DNA from 2 places in the Pseudoalteromonas sp. NEC-BIFX-2020_015 genome. Region 1 is predicted to be linked to the other one. Evidence: predicted binding sites of a transcription regulator. Region 1 holds the regulator's gene; the other holds the start of a gene.
The links. The regulator FliA, encoded in region 1, starts transcription of late flagellar genes. The targets are predictions, from matches to a motif close to CTAAAGNTNNNNNNNNNNNNGCCGATA.
Positions count from the first base shown of each region.

Region 2: the regulator FliA is predicted to act here: its motif matches at 7,316-7,342, upstream of HH219_RS04200 (DUF3530 family protein).

Region 1 covers NZ_JABCJL010000008.1:80,620-92,291, forward strand. The annotation lists gene flhA (flagellar biosynthesis protein FlhA) at 1-381, shown strand, start outside; gene flhF (flagellar biosynthesis protein FlhF) at 405-1,883, shown strand; gene HH219_RS07980 (MinD/ParA family protein) at 1,876-2,736, shown strand; gene HH219_RS07985 (RNA polymerase sigma factor FliA) at 2,763-3,473, shown strand; gene cheY (chemotaxis response regulator CheY) at 3,514-3,897, shown strand; gene HH219_RS07995 (protein phosphatase CheZ) at 3,915-4,679, shown strand; gene HH219_RS08000 (chemotaxis protein CheA) at 4,694-6,889, shown strand; gene HH219_RS08005 (chemotaxis response regulator protein-glutamate methylesterase) at 6,956-8,110, shown strand; gene HH219_RS08010 (flagellar motor protein) at 8,103-8,867, shown strand; gene HH219_RS08015 (flagellar motor protein MotB) at 8,873-9,838, shown strand; gene HH219_RS08020 (ParA family protein) at 9,840-10,610, shown strand; gene HH219_RS08025 (chemotaxis protein CheW) at 10,614-11,408, shown strand; gene HH219_RS08030 (chemotaxis protein CheW) at 11,428-11,672, shown strand, end outside.
Region 2 covers NZ_JABCJL010000004.1:20,592-32,263, reverse strand. The annotation lists gene HH219_RS04220 (response regulator) at 1-1,783, opposite strand, end outside; gene HH219_RS04215 (PhoH family protein) at 1,850-3,247, opposite strand; gene rapA (RNA polymerase-associated protein RapA) at 3,543-6,437, shown strand; gene rluA (bifunctional tRNA pseudouridine(32) synthase/23S rRNA pseudouridine(746) synthase RluA) at 6,634-7,287, shown strand; gene HH219_RS04200 (DUF3530 family protein) at 7,431-8,339, shown strand; gene djlA (co-chaperone DjlA) at 8,322-9,194, opposite strand; gene murU (N-acetylmuramate alpha-1-phosphate uridylyltransferase MurU) at 9,184-9,855, opposite strand; gene HH219_RS04185 (phosphotransferase) at 9,859-10,866, opposite strand; gene lptD (LPS assembly protein LptD) at 10,970-11,672, shown strand, end outside.

The DNA of each region.
Region 1 (11,672 bases):
GACCCTGATGTATTAACGGCTGCAGTGCGAATTTCACTGCGTAGATTAATTGTTCAGGACGCTGTTGGTATGTCATCAGAAATCCCTGTCATAACCTTGGCGCCTGAGTTGGAACAGATGTTGCATCAGTCACTACAGAATGCAGGCGACGAAGGTGCCGGAATTGAACCAGGACTTGCAGAGCGACTTCAGCAATCATTAAATGAAGCGCATCAAAATCAAGAAATGGCCGGTGAACCTTCGATATTGCTAACGTCAGGAATGTTACGCACGGTGTTATCTCGTTTTGTTAAGTACACCATACCAGGGTTACGGGTGATGTCTTATCAAGAGGTACCAGACGAAAGACAGATCAAGATTGTCAGCTCAGTAGGCCAATAATCGGATTTTAAAGGGGTTGAATTATGAAAATTAAACGTTTTTTTGCTAAAGATATGCGCACGGCACTTAAAGAAGTAAAAGATGAACTAGGTGTTGATGCGGTTATTATGTCAAATAAAAAACTTGCGAACGGTGTTGAAATCGTTGCCGCTGTTGATTATGACAAAGCAGCCCCAAAAGCGCCTGAAGCAAAACCAGCTATTGCGCAGGCACAAACAAATTCAAACTTTGTAAAGCCAGCACCACAGCGCTCTCAGCCTGAACCACAAGCAAAAGTTGCAGATAGCTTGCAAGCATTGTTAGAGCGTCAAACACCACGTCCACGCTCACCTGAACTTGCATCAATGTTTAGTCAATCTGGATTTGATACAGGCAGCCAATACCAAGAACAAAAACACAGTGCTCGTCAACACAGTGAAGTAAAGCCTAAACAAGATTTTTATCATCGAGATACTGCGCCAGTGTCACGCCCACAAACTCAAGCTCATAGCTTAGGTTTTGATGACGACTTAGACCGTGATTTTGATGATCTAGATACCTCAATGCCTACTAAAGAGGTTGCAAAAACAGATGAGATAACAGCAATGCGTGATGAAATGGCCGCAATGCGTCAGTTGTTAGAGCATCAAGTATCAGGTTTAATGCAGCAGGATATGGCTCGTCGTGACCCAACAAGAGCATGCATGATAGATCGCTTGATAGGTATGGGGATTGATAGTGAAGTTGCAGACCAAATGGCATGCTTTATTCCTGACGATGTATCACGTCAACAAGCATGGCAAGCCTTATTGCAAATGATTGAAAATCAGATGCATACAACTAATAATGAAATATTACGTCAAGGTGGTGTATTTGCATTAGTAGGTCCAACAGGGGTTGGGAAGACGACGACAGTTGCAAAACTTGCTGCGTTGGGTGCACAAAAGTACGGCGCTGATAAAGTGGCACTGATCACAACTGATACATACCGTATTGGTGCATATGAGCAACTAGCTACATACGGACGTATTATCGGCTGTGGTGTTAAGCAAGTTAAAGATGCTAATGAATTAGCTGAAGTTTTATACCATTTACGAAATAAGCGTCTAGTATTAATAGATACGGCGGGAATGAGTCAGCGTGATTTACGTTTAACAGAGCAATTAAACACCTTAATGCGCAATCAAAGAGTTGATATTCGCAATTACTTGGTGCTTAGTGCAACAGCGCAAATTAACGTTTTACAAGAAACCGTAAGACACTTTAAAAAAGTACAATTAAGTGGCTGTATTTTCACCAAATTAGATGAATCACTAAGTTTAGGTGAGATAATTAGTATAGCGATTCAAAATCGCCTCCCAATAGGGTATCTTACTAATGGTCAGCGAGTCCCTGAGGACATCCGGGTGGCTAATGCAGAGAAATTAGTAAAAAAAGCTGAACAATTGTATTTAAAAAGAACAAAAGCACAACATTCGCGACGTCAAGCAGTAGCGTCAAGCACAGTAGGGATGTATGATTAACACAGTATTAGATCAAGCAAGTGGCCTGCGTAAAATGAGTCAAAACAATAATAACGGCGTTAAGGTTATCGCTGTCACTGGTGGTAAGGGAGGCGTTGGTAAAACAAACGTTTCACTTAATACTGCGATTGCTTTGGGTCAACTCGGAAACAGAGTATTAGTATTGGATGCCGATTTAGGCCTAGCAAACTGTGATGTGATGTTAGGATTACGTGTTGAGCGTAACTTGTCTCACGTATTGTCGGGTGAATGTGAGCTCGATGAAATTTTAGTTGAAGGCCCCGCAGGGATAAAAATAGTCCCCGCTACCTCCGGCTCGCAGAGTATGGTTGAATTATCGCCATCAGAGCATGCCGGTCTTATTCGTGCCTTTAGTGAGCTAAATACCGAATTTGATATATTAATTGTTGATACTGCAGCCGGTATTTCAGATATGGTGCTCAGTTTTTCGCGCGCCGCACAAGATGTGATGGTTGTCGTATGTGACGAGCCCACTTCAATTACTGATGCCTATGCGCTTATTAAAATATTAAGTCGTGAACACGGCGTATACAAGTTCAAAATAGTCGCTAATATGGTACGCAGTATACGTGAAGGTCATGAGTTATTTGCAAAGTTATCTAAAGTCACAGATCGTTTTTTAGATGTGTCGATGGAACTAGTTGCAACTGTGCCTTATGATGAAAATATGCGAAAGTCTACGCGCCGTCAAAAAGTAATCGTAGAGCTGTTTCCTAGCTCACCAGCTGCAATTGCATTTAAAACACTCGCGACAAAAGCAGTAAAATGGCCTATACCTAATCAACCATCTGGCCATTTAGAATTTTTCATAGAAAAATTAGTAAACGGCTAATTATGACGGCATCGGTGAATAAAGCGATGGGATATCAATCTACACAGAACTTAAATGTGATTGTTGAGCGCCATGCTTCATTAGTCAAAAAAGTGGCGTGCCATTTAATTGCTCGTTTACCACCAAGTGTACAGTTGGATGATTTAATTCAATCAGGAATGATTGGTTTAATTGAAGCCTCGAAAAACTTTGACGCCACTAAAGGCGCCAGTTTTGAAACATTTGCAGGTATTCGTATTCGTGGTGCTATGCTTGATGAAATGAGGCGTGGTGATTGGGCTCCAAGATCGGTGCATCGCAATAGTCGTATGGTTGCAGAAGCGATATCAGAGTTAGAAAGTGGACTTAATCGTGAACCAAAAGATATTGAAGTTGCTGAAAAACTTGATATTACGCTAGATGAGTACCATCATATTCTTAATGATGTGAATTCTAGTAAAATACTAGGCATTGAAGACCTTGGTGTTGATGAAGATGTAATTACACCAGTTGGACATGATTTAGCACTAGATAAGCCTTTTAATAATGTTAAAAATGATAAGTTTAATCAATCATTGCTAGAGGCAATAAAGTCTTTACCAGAACGAGATGGTTTAGTGCTATCGCTTTACTACAATGATGAAATGAATTTAAAAGAAATTGGGCACATACTCGATGTAAGTGAATCGCGTGTGAGTCAGATACATGGTCAGGCGATGATTAAGCTTAAAGCAAAAATCAATGACTGGATAAACTAGTAGTAAGTAAATATAGGTTCAGACCTCACCGGAGGATGTTTTGGATAAAAACATGAAAATTCTTGTTGTTGATGACTTTTCGACGATGAGACGTATTATCAAAAATCTGTTAAGGGATTTAGGTTTTACTAATGTGCAAGAAGCTGATGATGGCTCAACAGCTTTGCCGATGCTGCAAAATCAAGAGTTTGATTTTGTTGTGACAGACTGGAATATGCCTGGAATGCAAGGTATTGATTTGCTAAGAGCAATCAGAGCGGATGATACGCTTAAGCATATTCCAGTGTTAATGGTAACCGCAGAAGCTAAAAAAGAACAAATTGTAGCTGCTGCACAAGCCGGCGTTAACGGCTACATCGTTAAACCATTTACTGCAGCAACACTAAAAACCAAATTGGAAAAAGTGTTTGAGCGTTTAGGTTAAATAAAGAGGAGAGGCTTATGTCAGCACCTGCTGCGCCTCAGATCAGTTTAGAGCAAGCCCGTCAGCTTGTGGTTTACTTAGAAAACGGTGAACAAGACAAAGCTGATCAACTAATTCTAGATGCGGCGTCAAAAGAGCAGTCAGAACTTTTTGCAGAGGTTGGTAAGTTAACTCGCCAACTTCATGATGCGCTGAAAAATTTTGAACTCGATACACGTCTAGCTGATTTAACCACCGAAGCCTTACCGGATGCTAAACAGCGGCTCAATTATGTTATGGAAATGACAGAAAGTGCTGCTAATAAAACGATGGATGCGGTAGAGGCTAGTTTACCTATAGCTCAGCAACTAGCAGATGAAATTTCACATATCAAACCCACATGGGATCGTTTGATGAACCGTGAAATTGAATTGGGCGAGTTTAAAACGCTCTGCCATAGCTTAGATAAGTTTATGAATAACTCGCATTCTAAGACTGATGAATTACAAGGTCTAATGACCAATGTATTGATGGCACAAGATTATCAAGATTTAACTGGGCAAGTAATTCGCCGTGTTATTGAACTTGTAAGAGAAGTTGAAGATAGCTTAATCCATTTGCTTACTGCATTTGGTACCCATGATGATGGCGACACTAAAGTACAACAACAAGCCATTGAAACACCGCCTGCTGAAGATACACTTGCAGGTCCTGAAGGGCCAATAATTGATAAAGAATCACGTGATGATGTTGTCTCAGGACAAGATGAAGTTGATGATTTGTTATCAAGCTTGGGTTTCTAAGAGGAGAAGACTGCATGAGCTTTGAAGTCGATGAAGATATTTTACAAGATTTTCTAGTTGAAGCTGGAGAAATTCTTGAGCTTTTATCAGAACAGCTAGTAGAACTTGAAAATAACCCTGATGATACCGAGTTGCTCAATGCAATTTTCCGTGGATTTCATACGGTTAAAGGCGGCGCCGGTTTTTTAAGCATGACTGAGTTAGTTGATGCTTGTCATGGTGCAGAGAATGTTTTTGATTTGTTACGCCAGGGTGTTCGAAAAGTAAATTCTGAGCTGATGGATGTTATCCTACAAGCATTAGATACTATAAATGAGATGTTCGCTACAATTCAAAGTAGAGAAAAGCCGACCCCTGCTGATCCTGAATTATTAGCGATAATGCATAGATTGGGGCAACCGCCCACAGCTGATGAAGAAAGCGCCATCGAAGTTACAGAAGCGCCAGCTGAAGTAAATGATGAGTCAGCTTCAGCTTCAGGTGACGATCCATTTGCATTTGATTTGTTATTTGATGGACAAGTAGATAGCCCGCAAGCCGATACACAAATTGATGATATATCGGAAGATGAATTTGAAAATTTGCTTGATGAACTTCATGGCAAAGGACAAAGTCCGATAATATCAAGTACGACGACTAGTAGTGCTAATAGTAGTGATATAACCGATGACGAGTTTGATAATTTATTGGATGAATTACATGGTGTAGGTAGTTTTGGTGCTGTTAGTAATGATATTCCGGTCAGCAAACCTGAAGCACCAAAAGACCCAATAGCACCGGTAAATAAACCCGTGGTAAGTCAAACCGATGATGAAATCAGTGATGATGAATTTGAAGCATTACTTGATGAATTACATGGTAAAGGCAGTGCTCCAAAAGCGACAGAAGAAGCACCTATTGCAGCGGCTACTCCAAAAGTAGCACCCGCAGCACCTAAAGCTGCTGCTCCTGCTCCTGCGCCAGTTTCTAAGCCAGCACCAGTGAGTCAGCCTGCAAAAGTTGCTGATAAACCAGCTGCGGTAGCTAAAAAACCAGCACCAACGCAAGCAGAAACAACAGTTCGTGTTGATACTAAGCGCCTTGACCAAATAATGAATATGGTCGGTGAATTAGTATTGGTTCGTAATCGTTTAGTAAGCTTAGCAACAAATACTGATAGCGAAACTATGGGTAAAGCTATCTCTAATCTCGATGTCGTTACGGCTGATTTACAAGGTGCCGTAATGAAAACCCGAATGCAGCCGATTAAGAAAGTGTTTGGTCGTTTCCCACGAGTTGTAAGAGATTTAGCGCGTAGTTTGAAAAAAGATATAAACTTATTACTTGTTGGTGAAGAAACTGACCTAGATAAAAATCTAGTTGAAGCTTTAGCTGACCCATTAGTGCATTTAGTACGTAACTCTGTTGACCACGGTATTGAAATGCCAGACGTGCGTGAAGCAAGTGGTAAATCTCGAACAGGTACAGTTACACTTTCAGCTTCTCAAGAAGGCGATCATATTTTACTGACCATCAAAGATGATGGCGCAGGAATGGATGCAGAGAAACTTAAAAAGATCGCGATTAATAAAGGTGTGTTAGATCATGATCAAGCGAGTCGATTATCTGATACTGAAGCCTATAACTTAATTTTTGCACCAGGCTTTTCTACCAAAGAAGAGATTTCAGATATATCAGGGCGTGGTGTTGGAATGGATGTGGTGAAAACCAAAATCACGCAGCTTAATGGCTCCGTTAATATCCAATCGGAATTAGGTGTTGGCACTATACTTGAAATCAAAGTGCCGTTAACTTTAGCGATTCTACCCACATTAATGGTGGTAGTTGGTGAGCAAACATTTGCTTTACCTTTGGCCGGTGTAAATGAAATATTTCATTTGGATTTAACTAAAACGAATGTGGTTGATGGTCAGTTGACTATTATCGTTCGTAAGAAAGCGATACCGCTGTTTTATTTAGAGCATTGGTTGGTCAAAGGGGCTGATAGATCATTACGAAAAGCACAAGGCCATGTGGTTATTGTGCAAATCGGAACTCAGCAAGTTGGTTTTGTGGTGGATTCTTTAATAGGCCAAGAAGAAGTAGTAATCAAGCCATTGGATGCTTTATTGCAAGGGACACCTGGTATGGCTGGGGCAACAATTACCTCAGACGGTGGTATCGCCTTGATTTTAGATGTTCCTAATCTATTGAAGCATTACGCAGGATAACCATATATTTATCTTAATACGGGAGTCTAAATTACTCCCGTTGATAAACTTAACAAGAGAATACCAATGGCAGTTAAAGTATTAGTTGTTGATGATTCTAGTTTTTTTCGTCGCCGTGTGAGTGAAATACTAGAGCAAGATAAGGATATTGAAGTTATTGGTTTTGCGGTTAATGGCCGTGAAGCAGTAGAAAAGACCAGTCAGTTACGTCCAGATGTAATCACCATGGATATCGAAATGCCTGTGCTTGATGGTATTAGTGCTGTGAAAGAAATCATGGCTGCAAACCCTACACCTATTTTAATGTTTTCTTCATTAACCCGTGATGGTGCAACAGCAACATTAGATGCGCTTGATGCTGGAGCTTTGGATTTTTTACCGAAAAAATTTGAAGATATCGCTCGTAATAATGAAGACGCAGTTAAGTTATTACAAAATAAAGTAAAAGAAATTAGCCGCAGGCGCCTATCACGTATTAGTAGGCCAACAGCTCAAACACGACCAACAGCACCTACAACACCAACAAGGGTCGGTGGAGTTTCAGCGCGATCGTTAACAACTCCTCAGCCTGATCGTACTTTTAGCAGTAGACCTGCCAGTCCTTCTGTAGCGTCATCTAATAGTTTACGTGCATCAGGAAAAAAATACCAAATTGTCGCGATAGGAACATCAACGGGTGGACCCGTTGCATTGCAAGCAATTTTAACAAAGTTACCAGCCAATTTCCCTCATCCTATTTTACTGATACAGCATATGCCTGCAGCGTTTACACCTGCTTTTGCGGCTCGTTTAAATGGGTTGTGTCAAATTAAAGTAAAAGAAGCACAACAAGGTGACAGACTGTTACCTGGTGTCGCCTACCTCGCGCCAGGAGGCCAGCAAATGCTGATTGAGGGGCGTGGTGGCAGTCGAACATTAAAGGTATTTGAAGACGATAGTGCTAGGATCACTTATAAGCCAAGCGTAGATGTAACCTTTGCAAGTACTGCAAAAGCTTACCAAGGTGATGTATTGGCAGTTGTGTTGACTGGTATGGGAGCTGATGGCCGCGACGGTGCTAGAATGCTTAAACAAGCAGGGGCAACTATTTGGGCACAAGACGAAAAAACAAGTGTTGTTTATGGTATGCCACAAGCCGTTGCGAATGCAGGTCTATCATCTGCAAGTCTTGCGCTCGATGAAGTAGCAGGGCGAATCGTTCGAGAGATAGGTTGTGGATAAATTATCTTTTTTTGGTTTAGCAATCGCGTTAGGCGCGATTGCTTTTGGTTATGTACTAGAGGGAGGCGTTGTTAGTGCCTTATTCAATGGTCCTGCTTTAGTTATAGTGCTTGGTGGTACATTAGGTGCTGTGATGTTGCAATCTCCAGCAAGTACTTTCATTAAAGCCTTAAAAATTAGCCATTGGGTTTTTTTCCCGCCAAAACGCGATATAGATAGTGCGATTGAGCAAGTAAAAGCATGGTCTCATAAAGCTCGTCAGGAGGGGTATTTAGCTCTTGAGGATGCAGCTCTTACCCACCCGGACCCCTATGCGGCGAAAGGCCTTAGTTTGCTCATTGATGGTGCAAGCGAGAATAAGCTTCGTGATGCGCTTGAAATCGATTTATTACTAGAGCGAGATCGTCTACTTGAATCAAGTCGAGTTTATGAAGCTTTAGGGGGCTACAGTCCCACGATAGGTATTCTGGGGGCAGTGCTTGGCCTGATTCAGGCAATGTCATTTATTACCGAACCGGAAAAACTTGGCGCAGGTGTCGCTACGGCATTTATTGCAACTATTTACGGTGTCGGTTTGGCAAATCTTTTATTTTTACCTATGGCGAATAAGCTAAAATATCAAGTTGAACAAAAAATGCTTTTACATGAACTATTAGCTGAAGGCATCATTGCAATGAGCCAAGGTGACAGCCCAGCAAATATTGAATTAAAGCTAGAAGCATATCGCGTTGAGCGTCCTAACTTGATGCAAGAGTAATATTTATGATCCGCCGTCGTCTTCGTTCTTCAGCAGCAAGCAATCAGCACACTGAGCGTTGGCTTGTATCTTATGCTGACTACATGACAATTATGTTTGCGTTTTTTGTTGTTATGTATGCAATAGCAATCAATAAAGATGAAAGCTTTCAAATACTATCAGATTCATTGGAGCAGGTGTTTGATCAATCAGCTCGCCAACATAGTCAAGAAGGTAAAGGTGTTACAGGCACAGGATTATTGACTGACCGCGTTACGCCAGAAAATGACTTGTTGTTTGGTGAAAGCATACAAAAACAAGAAGCTGGGCCCGAATTACTTGATGGGCAAAGTGAGACTAGTAACATTAAACAAAAACATTTAGGCAAACCCTTAGATAGTTTGTTAACTAAATTGCAATCAGCACTGATTGATGAAATTCGTGATGGTGAAGCAAGTTTAGAATTACATCAAGATTGGTTAATTATTGAGTTAAGTTCAGGCATGCTATTTTCTAGCGGGAGTGCTGTCGCACATAGTCGTGCGAAAACGGTGATCGGTGTCGTTAAAGATATAATAGCGCCCGTTGATAATTATATAAGAGTGCGCGGCTATACGGATAATGAGACTATACAGAACGAAATTTACCGTTCTAATTGGGAGCTATCAGTATCTCGTGCAACTTCTATTTTAGTCGAGTTAGAAGCCCTAGGTATAAACCCCGCCAGAATGGCAATTGAGGGTTACGGTCAATATTCGCCATTTGCTGATAATGATACAGAACAAGGCCGCGCTGAAAATCGTAAAGTGGTTGTTGCCTTATCTAAATATGGATTACCGCCAAAAATACTGAAAGTAGAAGGTGGCCCAGTAATCGAAGAGCCAGAACTTGAATCAATTGAGTTGCCATCGGACGATAACACTATTAAAGTGATCCAATTACCACATGGTGGAATACGAATTACAACGCGCAACGAAAAAAATAAGGTGTGATGTGAAAATTTGGACGGTGGCAAATCAAAAAGGCGGAGTGGGTAAAACAACCACTGCTGTCAGTCTTGCTGGTATTTTAGCGCTGCAGGGAAAGCGAGTATTATTGATTGATACTGATCCTCATGCATCATTAACTTATTATTTTGGAATTGACTCTGAAGATTTAGAAGTCAGTGTTTACGATATTTTTGCACGGGGTAACTCGATGCAAAGTGAAGAAATTTTACAGGCTTTATGTCCGTCTAATATAGATAATTTAGATATCCTGCCGGCCACCATGGCAATTGCGACGCTCGATCGCAGTATGGGTAATAGAACAGGTATGGGGTTGATATTAAAAAAAGCCTTAGCAAAAATTAGTGATCATTATGATTACGCTATTTTAGATTGTCCACCAGTACTTGGTGTTCTTATGGTGAATGCTTTGGCTGCAAGTGAGCGTATTTTAGTTCCGGTACAAACGGAGTTTTTAGCATTAAAAGGGCTGGATAGAATGATGCGAACTATGGAGTTAATGCAAAGCTCGCAATCAAAGCAGTATCAATATACCATTATCCCTACAATGTATGATAAGAGAACTAATGCTTCTCTTGAAGCATACAAAACACTGCAACAAACATATCAAGAAAAAGTGTGGCCTGGAGTAATACCAGTAGATACTAAATTTCGTGATGCGAGTCTTGCTCAACAGGTGCCCATTCAGTATTGTCCACGATCTCGTGGTGTATACGCCTATCGTGCATTACTCGATTATTTGATTGAACAAGGTTGATTAATGAGCAAGCAGTTATTTGCTAATGAAAAAGTTATGACCCAATATTTGGGGGCTTTACTGTGCGAGGACGAAGATTCAACTGATTTACAGCCTGTAGCTAAATTGCTTGAGCAAGTTACTTCAACTCAAAAGAATACAGATTTACCAGCAAAGGCATCGCAACAACCAATTATAATGTTGGATGCGCTTGAAGATGTGAAGCCTCATGAAGAAGAAATTACTGAACAATTAAACCCCGTCCTTGAGAAACCACAGATCCAAGCTAAGATCAAAGGTATAGCAAATACTGAGCCGAAAGTTAGTACAACGCAGCCGAAAACCCCTATTCAACGTCAAGAGGATTATTTTGATGGTGAATTTCAAGCGTTGTTCTTTGAAGTGGCGGGTTTAACGCTTGCCGTACCGTTAAAAGCGCTAGGTGGTATACATCAGTTAAGCGAAGTGAATCAATTGTTTGGGAAACCAAAATGGTTTAAAGGAGTCATGTTAAACCGTGAGGAAAACCTAAATGTTGTGGATACTGCTCGATGGGTAATGCCTGAAAAGTATACACAAGAATTAGAAGATAAGCTAAATTACCAATACCTGATCACGTTAGGTGATAGCCAGTGGGGGTTGTTAGCTGAAAAGTTAGTTAATAATATTACACTGCGTAGTGAAGATGTTAAGTGGCGGACAAAAAATGGCAAGCGCCCTTGGCTTGCCGGTGTTATTAAAGAAAAAATGTGTGCCTTAATTGATGTTGAAAATTTAAATCAATTACTGGAGCAAGGCTTAGATAGCCGTGAGCAGTAACGATATTCGGAGTAATAGCATGAGCGAAAAAAGAGTATTATCAAGCAGTAGAAATGCCGATAGCAATGATGAAGTATTGCAGTGGGTAACATTCAAACTTGAATCAGAGACCTACGGTGTCAATGTAATGCAGGTGCAAGAAATTTTGCGTTACACTGAAATAGCCCCAGTCCCTGGTGCGCCAAGTTACGTGTTGGGGATCATTAACTTACGCGGTAACGTAGTGACAGTTATTGATACTCGCTCACGCTTTGGTTTGATGTC
Region 2 (11,672 bases), on a different contig from region 1:
ACTCAATTTCCTGCCATTGGCCTGCCCCAAATAAATCAGCTAAAGGCATTGCCTCCTCAGCTTGCTCAATCTTAAAAAGCTTACGGGCAGTTTTATTCAATTGTAATACGGTATGCTCAAGTGACAGCAAAATAACACCGTTTGCAGCATATTCAATAGCGCTTCTAAACTTTGATTCAGAAGCCCTTAATGCTAATAAAGCCTGTTGCTGCGCTGTAATATCACGGCCAATACCCATGGTCCCCAATAAATGGTTTTGATCATTATAAAAAGGCGCAATTGTTAATTGAAACGTTTGCTGCGGTGTTTCTATTCGTTGTTCTGCTTTACTTCTCGTTTTTAAAACATGCTGCTCTAGCTCATTAATATGATGACTATCATCGCTGATATCACAAAGCTGCTGGCCCACTAGCTGACCTTGCTCAATGCCTATGTATTTTTCATATGCACGATTACACCCTAAAAATGAACCGTCGATATTTTTAAAGTAAATTAAGTCAGGTACGCTATTTAGCATAGTATTAAGTAATGCTAAATGGCGTTCTTTTGCTTCATAACTACGTGCCAACTCTCTCGTTTTTATTTTTACTTGAGCATCTAGTTCAGTATTTGCTAGCTGTAAGGATTCTACTAATTGCTGATTTTCATTAAGCACTCGTTTTATTCTGCTAAACCAAGGCTGCCAATTTATGGGTATACGATAATCTAAATTGTCACTATAGCGCTCATCATTTTGCTCAAGGAAAGCCATTAAATACGTCATTGGCTTAACAAAAATACGACGACTTAGCCAAAACACCACACTGAACATCATCACTAAAAAAACACTTAAAAAAACAAACTCTATAATGACCTCATAGCGAATAGGCGGCACCAACTGGTAATGAGATTCAAAATATGCGGCATAAACGGGTTGCCGTTTTTTATCTTGAAAAACAACTAAATTATCACGACTGTCCCACTCTCCTTGCATTGGTTTTACCGGTCTTGAAGATGACCAATACTGATCAAGCTCAGAGACATTTCCAATCTCAGTCACAGAGCTGGCAATAACCGTATTCGCCTCAGTTAAAAATATATACTCACCGTTTTTTGATGATATTTTTCTTAACCAATCAGAAACAGCCCCCAGATCATAGATTAAAATTATATAGTCTTGACTACCTTGCTCTCGCTGCTTACCTATCGCAAAATACTTTTTATCATCAAGCTTAATAATACGGCTTGAGGAAAGCATGTTTTCTCTAAAATCAGGACGCAAACCACCATCAAGTATCTGTGTTAATAAGATACTGCTATCGTCATCCCGACGCTTAACATACGCAAAACCTTGCTCATTTACATAAGCAACAGCCGCCAATGACTGAATTAATGACAGTGCTGTATTAAAAGCAGGCCCTAGCGCAATTACATGCTGCCATTTTGCGAGCGCATTAGGTGTTGAGGAAAATTGTTCTTGGCCTACAATCTCCCCTCCACCAGAGGGAATTTTGCGATAATAATAGTTTTCTAATTGATTAACGTCTTCTAACCACTGGCCGTCAAATTGATAAGATAAGGGTTGTTCATATTGTAAAAATAAAGTGCTGACTAAGTCTTCCGCAGCTTCCATGCGATATTCAAGTTGTGCTGCCAGTGTAATAAAGTCTGCTTCACGTTTAGCAACCGTTCGATCTAATTTAATAGAATATAAATGTAAGCAGAGTAAAAAAGCCACTAGCAGTGGCACTATAAGCGCAACGGCTAATGAGCGGTAATAGTGTTTTAATGGTAAAAAGTCCAACAGACTGCCTATTTCTTGACCCAATAATCAGAGTTTAGATTATCGAGCCAAGTACATTCGCGCAAGTTATAAATTTTCTTCCGCAAATGAAGCTAAGCGACTTCGAACAACACCATTGAGGTTCACGGTAGCACTGCCTTCAAAGTCTTTAAAGCGTTCAACAATGTACGTTAAACCCGATGTGACAGGGGTTAAGTAGTTACTATCTATTTGTGCCAGATTGCCTGAACAAATTAACTTTGTCCCTTCACCACAACGGGTGATAATCGTCTTTAGCTGTGACGCAGTCAGGTTTTGACTTTCATCTAAAATTACCACTGCATTTTGGATGCTACGACCACGCATAAAGTTAACTGATTTAAACTGTACATTCGCTTTTTCCATAATGTAATTACGACTTGATATTGGGTTTTCATCCCCCTTATGGAGCACTTCTAACGTATCTGTAATTGCAGCTAACCATGGCGCCATTTTCTCCTCTTCTGTACCTGGTAAAAAGCCAATTGATTCTGCGATTTCAGGGGTGTTGCGAGTAACGATTACTTTATCGTAAATACCTTTTTCAATAATCATTTCAAGAGCGCTGGCCAGTGCTAATAAGGTTTTACCGCATCCTGCTGGGCCAGTTAAAATGACTAACTCAATATTAGGGTCTAGCAACGCATCAAGGGCCATACCTTGGTAAATGTTTTTTGGTTTAACACCCCACGCAGATTGATGCATCAAACGTTCAACACCAATATCTTTGAGCATTATGTGTTGATCATCATACGATTTAACTCGCGCTGCAAAATGGCCGTTGTCATCAAATAAATACTCATTACAAAACACACCTGGAATGAGGCTTTTTGCTACTTTATGAAAAGTATCTCTACCATGTTGCTGCGTTTCACACTCGCCAACATGTTGCCAAAAATCACCGGTGATTTTTTGATAGCCACTGCTTAAGAGTGCAATATCATCAATGAGTTGGTCGGTGCGGTAATCTTCAACGTATTTAAGCCCTGCCCCCTTGGCTTTCAAGCGCATATTGATATCTTTAGTAACCAATACAACTTTGACATGTGGGTGCTGCTTTTGTAAATGCACGGCACAATTAATAATACGATGGTCATTTTCATTTCCCGGTAAACCAGAGATCGAATCTGCAAATAAATGGTCGTTAACAATGATTAATGTGCCTGCAGATGACGCTTTAGCCTTTTTATTACTAGGTAACGCAACGCCTTTGAGCATTTGCTCTGGCGTGGCGTCTTTGAGTACTTCATCTAAACCGCGAATGGCCACACGTGCATCGCGGCTAACATCATGCTTACGGTCTTTAATATGATCCAGTTCTTCTAGAACGGTCATTGGAATAACGACGTCGTGTTCTTGGAATGATAAATACGCGAGGGGTTCGTGAAGCAATACATTGGTATCTAGCACATACATTTTACTATCAAGGTTCGAAGCTTTTTCCATAGCACTTTCCTTACGTTTTATGATTTTTATGCTATACCCAACTAACTAAGTAAAACGAGTTAACGCTAAGCTCATAACACTTAATTGCTAAGGTATATTGTAAGTTTAGCTTAGTTGTCATAAAAGACCCTTTTATGACAAAGCTTTTTTAGTTTGAAATTAGTCAATTAAACATGTGCGTTAATAGGAATAATGCGCAGTTACTAAATTAATTAAAAGTGAGCTAGTTAGCGCCTTGCAGTGGTGTTAGGTTACAGGTAACATAGCCGCCTTTTTCTTCATAGACGAGACATACATGAATTTTTCCTTAGGTCAGCGTTGGATCAGTGATACAGAGTCAGATTTAGGATTAGGCACGGTCGTTGCCCTTGAAGGCCGACAGGTCAGCATTTTATTCCCAGCCAGTGGCGAAAACCGTGTTTATTCAATGCAAGAAGCACCGGTTACTCGCGTGGCATTTAATTCTGGTGATGTGATCAAAAGCGTTGAAGAATGGGAACTTGAAGTCGAGTCAATTGAACCTATCGGTGATCTACTTTGTTATCATGGCACTCGTGTCGATAACGGTGAAAAAGCACAATTAAAAGAAACTTTTTTAGATCACTTTATAAAATTTAATAAACCACAAGACCGCCTATTTGCCGGCCAAGTTGACCGTTTTGATCGTTACACATTGCGCTACCAAACCTGGCAACATCAATTTGAACGCCAACAATCCCCCATTAAAGGACTTATTGGCCAAAGAGCAAGCTTAATACCGCATCAGCTTTACATTGCTCAAGAAGTCGGCAAACGATTTGCACCACGCGTATTATTGTCTGACGAAGTGGGCCTTGGTAAAACTATTGAAGCAGGTATGATTTTACATCAACAAATCATCAGTGGCCGTGCCAGCCGTGTATTAATCATAGTACCTGAAAATTTACAGCATCAATGGTTAGTCGAAATGTTGCGCCGCTTTAACTTACACTTCTCTATTTTTGATGAAGAACGTTGCGACGAAGCATTTGCTGATTCACCCAATGTATTTGATACCGAACAATTAGTGCTTACCAGCCTTGAATTTATAACCAAGAAAAAACGCTGGTTTGAACAAGCAACCATGGCAGATTGGGATTTACTTATTGTTGATGAAGCGCATCATTTAAGTATTGCCAATGGCAAGCAAAGTACTGAATATCAACGTATCGCTGAATTAAGCCAAGACATTCCTGGGTTAATATTATTAACCGCAACTCCTGATCAATTAGGTCACCGTAGCCATTTTGCGCGTTTACAGTTACTCGACCCTGATCGTTTTTATGATTACGATGCCTTTGTAGAAGAAGAAAGTAATTACAAGCACATTGCAGAGGCAGCCAATCAATTACTTCAAGACAAAGCGCTTGATGATAGCGCCAAAGCCACATTGATTGAGCTGTTAAAAGAAACCGATATCACAGGTATCCTTGAACAAGCACAAAGTGGTGATGAAGCGGCTCGTAAAGAAATTTTAGCCATGCTATTAGATCGCCACGGCACAGGCCGTATCTTATTTAGAAATAGTCGCAGTGGCATTGATGGTTACCCTAGTCGTAAGCTCCATGCTTACCCAATGGAAATACCAAAACAATATAAAACAGCAATGTCTGTACTTGGCAATATGAGCGGCATTCAAAATGCTCAGTTAAGTGCACAACGCGCACTCTTTCCTGAAAAAATATTTCAAGAGTTTGAAGGCGAAAGCGCAAGCTGGGGGATGTTTGATCCTCGCGTAGATTGGCTGATCAACACCCTTAAAACTCTCAAACACGAAAAAGTATTACTGATTTGTGCTAAAGCAGAAACGGCGATTAGCTTAGAGCAAATATTGCGTGAACGTGAAGCGATTAAAGCCTCAGTATTCCATGAAGGTATGTCGATTATTGAACGCGACCGCGCTGCTGCATTTTTTGCTGACGAGTACGACAACGCACAAATATTGTTATGCTCTGAAATTGGCTCTGAAGGTCGTAACTTCCAATTTTCACATCATTTAGTCTTATTTGATTTACCGCTAAACCCTGATTTATTAGAACAACGCATTGGCCGTTTAGACCGTATTGGTCAAACGCAAGACGTCAATATCCATGTGCCGTATTTTGAAAACACTGCACAAGAAGTGCTACTGCGCTGGTATAACGAAGGCCTAGATGCCTTTGAGACCACGTCAACCACAGGTCAAATGCTCTATAAAGAATTTAGTGAAGATCTGCTTGAATTTATTTCAGCGCACAACTGCGATGAAGATGAACTTGATCCATTACTTGAGCAAGTTGCCAACCAAAATGCTAAATTGCGTAAGCAAATGGAAAGCGGCCGTGACCGTTTACTTGAGCTACATTCATCAGGTCAAGGTGCCGCTGATTCATTAGTAGCTGATATTGAAAAGCTTGATAACCAGTTTGAATTGCCAAGTTATATGATCAATGTATTTGATACCTTTGGCGTCAGCCAAGAAGATAAAGGTGAAAATACCATAATCCTAAAGCCAACAGAACACATGCTAAACCCATCGTTCCCAAGCTTAAAAGATGACGGTATAACCGTAACATTCGACCGTGATACCGCGTTATCACAAGAAGATGTTCACTTTATCAGTTGGGATCACCCTATGGTGCAAGGCACCTTAGACATGATTTGTGATGATGACTTTGGCACCGCCTCTGTTGCGCTTCTTAAAAACAAAAAGTTACCACCGGGAACTTTCTTTGTTGAGCTAATTTTCTTAGGCGAAGCGATGGCACCAAAAGCTCTACAAGTAGGTCGTTTTTTACCACCAACACCGATTCGTATTTTGCTTGATAAAGCGAGTAATAATTTAGGTGAAAATGTTGGGTTTGATGGATTTAATCAGCAGCTCTCTGCTGTTGGCCGTCAAACAGCAAGTAAATTAGCCGGAGCATTACAAAGCGCAATTCATCCAATGATCAAAACCGCGCAAGCAATGGCGCAAACAAAACTTGAAGTGATCCGTGCCGCTGCCCTTGAGAAAATGCAACATTCACTCGCTGAAGAGCAAGCTCGCTTAGCTGCGCTGAAACAAATTAATCCAAACATTCGTGAAGAAGAGCTGACTTTTTACGACAAGCAACGCACTGAACTAACCACGCATATTGAAAAAGCGCAGTTAAAACTTGATGCTATTCGCTTAATCGTGGTTTCTCACTGATCATAGCTTTAGCTCGAAGTTTTAAGTTATAAGCTTTAGAAAAGCGCGGTGTATTAATTTATACCACGCTTTTTTAACCTTCAAACAAATATTGTAGCCAACATAAACGCTTACTTGAAAAGGAATCAAGCCTAGTGATTGTGAAATAAGGACGACTACACTAAAATGCAACGCTTGTGAATCGCTGAGGTCTATCGTGTTACTTAATTACAACCCCCCGCTCGATCCGTATTTAACCATCGTATATCAAGATGATGATTTACTGATTGTAAATAAGCCCAGTGAGCTATTAACAGTGCCCGGCAAAGATCCTAAACACGCAGACTGTTTAATTGCCCGTGTTAATCGTGTATTCCCCACCGCTAAAATTGTTCATCGTTTGGATATGGCAACCTCTGGGATTATTTGTTTAGCGATGAATAAAGCCGCTCATCGCCATGTAAGTATGCAATTTCAAGAACGTCAAACAGCTAAGCGCTATATTGCTCGTGTGTACGGCAAGCTTAAACCTGAAACTGGATCTGTAGATTTACCCCTTATTTGTGACTGGCCTAACCGCCCAAAACAAATGGTTGATCATGATAATGGTAAGCCTTCCTTGACGCATTACAACGTACTGGAATATGAAGCACACGCAACGCGCGTAGAGTTAACGCCAATTACAGGTCGCTCTCATCAATTACGCGTCCATATGCTATCGTTGGGTCACCCTATTTTAGGTGATAGGTTGTACGCTCACCCTGATGCCTTAAGTGCAGCACCACGCTTGCAGTTACATGCGCAAATGTTACAACTCACCCACCCTATCACTGAACAAACTATGATCTTTGAAGCTGAACCTGATTTTTAATTGCATCGTTTGCATGATAGAAATTGCGCTAAACTTTTTACAATTAAAGCCGATAACCATATATTGATTCATTGCACGTGGTTACTATGATTATTGGCAAAAAATTAAAAAACCATCAATTAATCAGCTTTGTCGGCTGTTTAATGTTGGCAGCGCCCCTCCTTGCGGCTGATTTCATTGCGCCAACACCATGGTCAACTATTGCTAGCAGTGATTTAGCACGCTTAATGCCAGATGATGAAGTAAAACCCCTACTCGCTGGCGAAACAGAGTTTACAACGTTATACCGTCAACATATGAGTGCTCAACAACGTGGTGTGGTTTTAATTATTCCTGATTGGCAGCATTTACCAACGAATAATGACGGTGTTAATTTTTTGCGTACTGAGCTAAATGATTTAGGCTACGCAACTATTGCAATGACAGTCCCTGATATAGATTGGTACGCCAACGATAGCACCGTCAACGATAGCGCCATCAACGAAACAGAAACCACAACACCCGATCCCCAAGAAAATACCGAAGCACCAACTAATACTCCTGCAAATGATGCGCTAGAACAAGCCCCTGCACCAATAGCTTCACCCAAGCATGTAGATGCAATTCCTATGATCAGCAACGCGATTATAGATAACTATAAGCTTAACCTTATTACGCGATTTAACGCCTTGTATGAAAGTGCTTTAAATGAAGATGGGAAAATAGTCGTAGTGGCTCAAGGTGCCAGTGCTGGGGTTTTATTAGAGCATTATGCAAGCTTTCCAAGCACAAATATTGATGCATTTATTAGCCTTAGCAGCTACTTGCCAAACACTGAGCGAAATAAAAAGCTCAATGCAACAATATCAACGATTAGCCCACCACTGCTGGATGTTTATTACAGCGTTGATAATTCCAACTTGCTGTTAAGCATTGCCCAAAGAAAGCGTTGGGTAAAACGTCATAGTAAATATGATTACCGCCAACGTGAGTTATTTGGTTTACGCTCAGCGCCGGAGCAACATGAGCGATTAACCAAAGAGGTGGACGGTTTTTTACGCCGCCTTTTTTAAGTACTCATAAGCCGATTGAATATCTTGGCTTTTTTTCACAGCCAGTTCCATCATATGCTTAGGTAAGCCTTGAGATACTAATTTATCAGGGTGATGTTGCGCCATTAATTTACGATACGCTACTTTTACATCACGCTCACTCGCTTCATTATTTAAACCCAACAACGCCAAGGCTTGAGTGCGGCTCATGCCATTATTGGGTGGAACATGATGACCTGAGCCTTCTCGATAGCTACTGCTTTGACCTTGCTGACGATTTTGCTGTTGTTGATAGCGCTGTTGCTGCTGGCGGAATGAAAACTCAGCCTGATACCGCTTAAGTACAAACGCAAAATGTGTTTTTGAAATACCCAAATGCTTGCTGACTTCTTGTAATAGCTCTTTTTCTTGAGCGGCAAGCACACCGTCAGAAAATGCCATTTGGATTTGAATTTCTAAAAAAAGCTGCAGTAAATCATGACGACGAGCAAAGCGCTCTTTAAAATCATAAACCGTTTCTTTTAATGAAAAGTCAGCTTCTTTACCTGCTTTAAATGCACCTTGTGCTTCTTTGCGATCATCGCCTTTTAAACCCATCTCATCCATAAATAGGCTGGCAGCACGAATATGAGTTTCACTGACTCTCCCATTTGATTTCGCTATATGCCCCATAACAGCAAAACAGCTTGAAAAGAACAATGCTTGGCGTTGATTTATATCATCATCACCTTTAAATAAGTTTGAAAAGCCACCCGCTTTATCAAAATTTTTCTTGAGGCTTTTATCAAACATATGCCCTAAATATAGGCCTATAAACAATCCAACAATACGCCCAAACATAAAACCAAAACAGGCACCTAAAATTTTACCCCACATGAGGTGCTCCTCTTACATGTTCATTTAATTGTGCTAACCGTTGCGGGGTACCGACATCATTCCACATACCAATGTACAACTGTGTCGATACATCACATTCGTTCAAACGCATGCGTAATAATGGCCCTAAAGGCAATACGCCGCCTTGTAAACCATCAAAAAAATGACGCTGAAACCGACTAATACCCGAAAAAGTATACTTTTGACTTTCAGGGCCCAAGTGACGCAAAGTAAAATCCCCATCAGGGTTATGCGCAGGGTTTTCAACAAGTACGATATGCCCTTCACCAATATCTAAATGTAATTGCGCTAATGAGCTTATATCGTAATCGGTAAATATATCCCCGTTAATAACGATAAAGTCATCACCAAGCAAAGGTAATGCATGGATGATCCCGCCGGCAGTTTCAAGCCCCCCTTCAGGCTCGTGGCTGTAAATAATTTTTACATCAAATGCGCTGCCGTCACCAAAGTAATCACTAATTTTATCACCTTGCCATGCAAGATTAATTACAATTTCTGTAATTCCCGCGCTTTTCAGACGCTCGATATGGTGTTCTATAAGCGGCATACCTGCGACCTGTAACATCGGCTTGGGCAATTTCGCTGTCAGTGGCATCATTCTTTGACCACGCCCCGCGGCTAAAATCATCGCTTTCATTTATTAATTACCTAATTTTTCTTTTATCGCGACACGCGTAGCAGGAATGATGGTATTGGCAATCCATAACCCTAATGGTTGCAGCGTTTTATGTTCTTGTGCCACATCCGCAATATAGCGTAATGTCGGAAGTACGTTTTCCATATAGCCCAGCTTGCCATCACGTAAATTTAAACGACAAAAGATACCTGCGGCTTTTAAATGCCGTTGAATACCGGTCAAATCAAACCACTGCTTAAATTGTGCAAAACTTACGTTAACACCGATCAGACCTTGCTCCTTAAACTCTTTATAGGCGTGCTCAAGTAAATATTCGAGCTCATCATGGGGCAGTTTAAAATAGCAATCGCGCAATAATGAAACAAGGTCATAACACACAGGGCCTTGAACCGCGTCTTGGTAATCAATAATCGCCCATTGCTGGTTACTCCGCATAATGTTACGACTATGAAAATCTCGATGTACTGTAACACTTGGCTGGGCAAGTACATTTTCAATAAGCAATTCCGCGCTGCGTTTCCACAGGGCATCAATTGCGGGTGTCACTGTCAGCCCTAAAAATCCTTCCACTAGCCACTGCAAGAAAATACCGAGTTCAAGCTCTAAAAATTCACGGTCAAAATCTTTCATGTATGCTACAGGCGGCATTTTAGCCCATTGTGCACTGAGTTTTATGAGGTGCTTATAGTGGCTAGTCCGTTCTTTGTCCTCTAGCATATCAGCGAGGTGTATATTGCCTAGATCACTTAATAAGAAGAATCCTTGTTTTTCATCGGCATGTAATATTTTTGGTAGTTTGAAGCCATGCTCGGAAAAAACTTTATTAAGTTCAATATAGGGGGTGTTATCGAGTTTAGTTGGATCAGAGTCCATAACAATGTAACTATCTTGACCGCGATTTAAACGGAAATAACGGCGAAAACTCGCATCCCCCGTGATCGCAGCTAACTGGTATTCTTCATCACTAAAGTGGGGATTTAAAAACTGCTGTAAACTTTTATAACGGTTCATTTTACAAGATATCTATTTTTCACTAAGTCAATTACTGTATTTGCCATTGTTTTCCTTTATTATGTGAGGTCTATATTCAACGACACCATATTAAGGTTAATAAATGAGCAAAACCTGGGGCATAATGATGCTAAGTGTGATCAGCGCACCATCGCTTGCCGAAACTGAACTGGCACACAATCTTTGTGGCAATTCAATGCAAACCAGAGCTTGGCAACCGCTTGCTGGCCTTGACTTTGGCATGGTCGATATCAAATCAGATGATATTGAATTGCTTGGTACTCAAAGCGCAGAATTTACCGGTAACGTTGATATTAACACCCTTACTATGAGTTTGTCCGCACAAAGTGCACTTATTGATAAACAGCGCGGGCTCCTTAATGCTACAGGCCCAATTACTTATCGCGATCCAATTAGTGAAGTAAAAAGCTCAGGTTTAAATGCTGATTTAAATAACTCTCAAATTAGTTTATTGGGTGCTGATTACAAACTTACTGACCAACAAGGCCATGGCGGTGCTGAAAAACTCACTGTTAACAAGTCTGGCTTAAACCTGCTGAACGCAAGCTTTACTACCTGCCCAGGCGAAACGCCATTGTGGGCAATTCAAGCTGAGGAAATTGCTCTTTCTCGTGAAGAAGGCTGGGGAGAAACACATGACATGGTATTGCGTATTATGGATACCCCTGTGTTGTACTTGCCCTATTTTACCTTCCCTATTGATGAGCGCAGAAAGTCAGGGTTATTAACACCAAACATTTCGAGTTCTGATCGTTATGGTATTGAAACAGTCACGCCATACTACT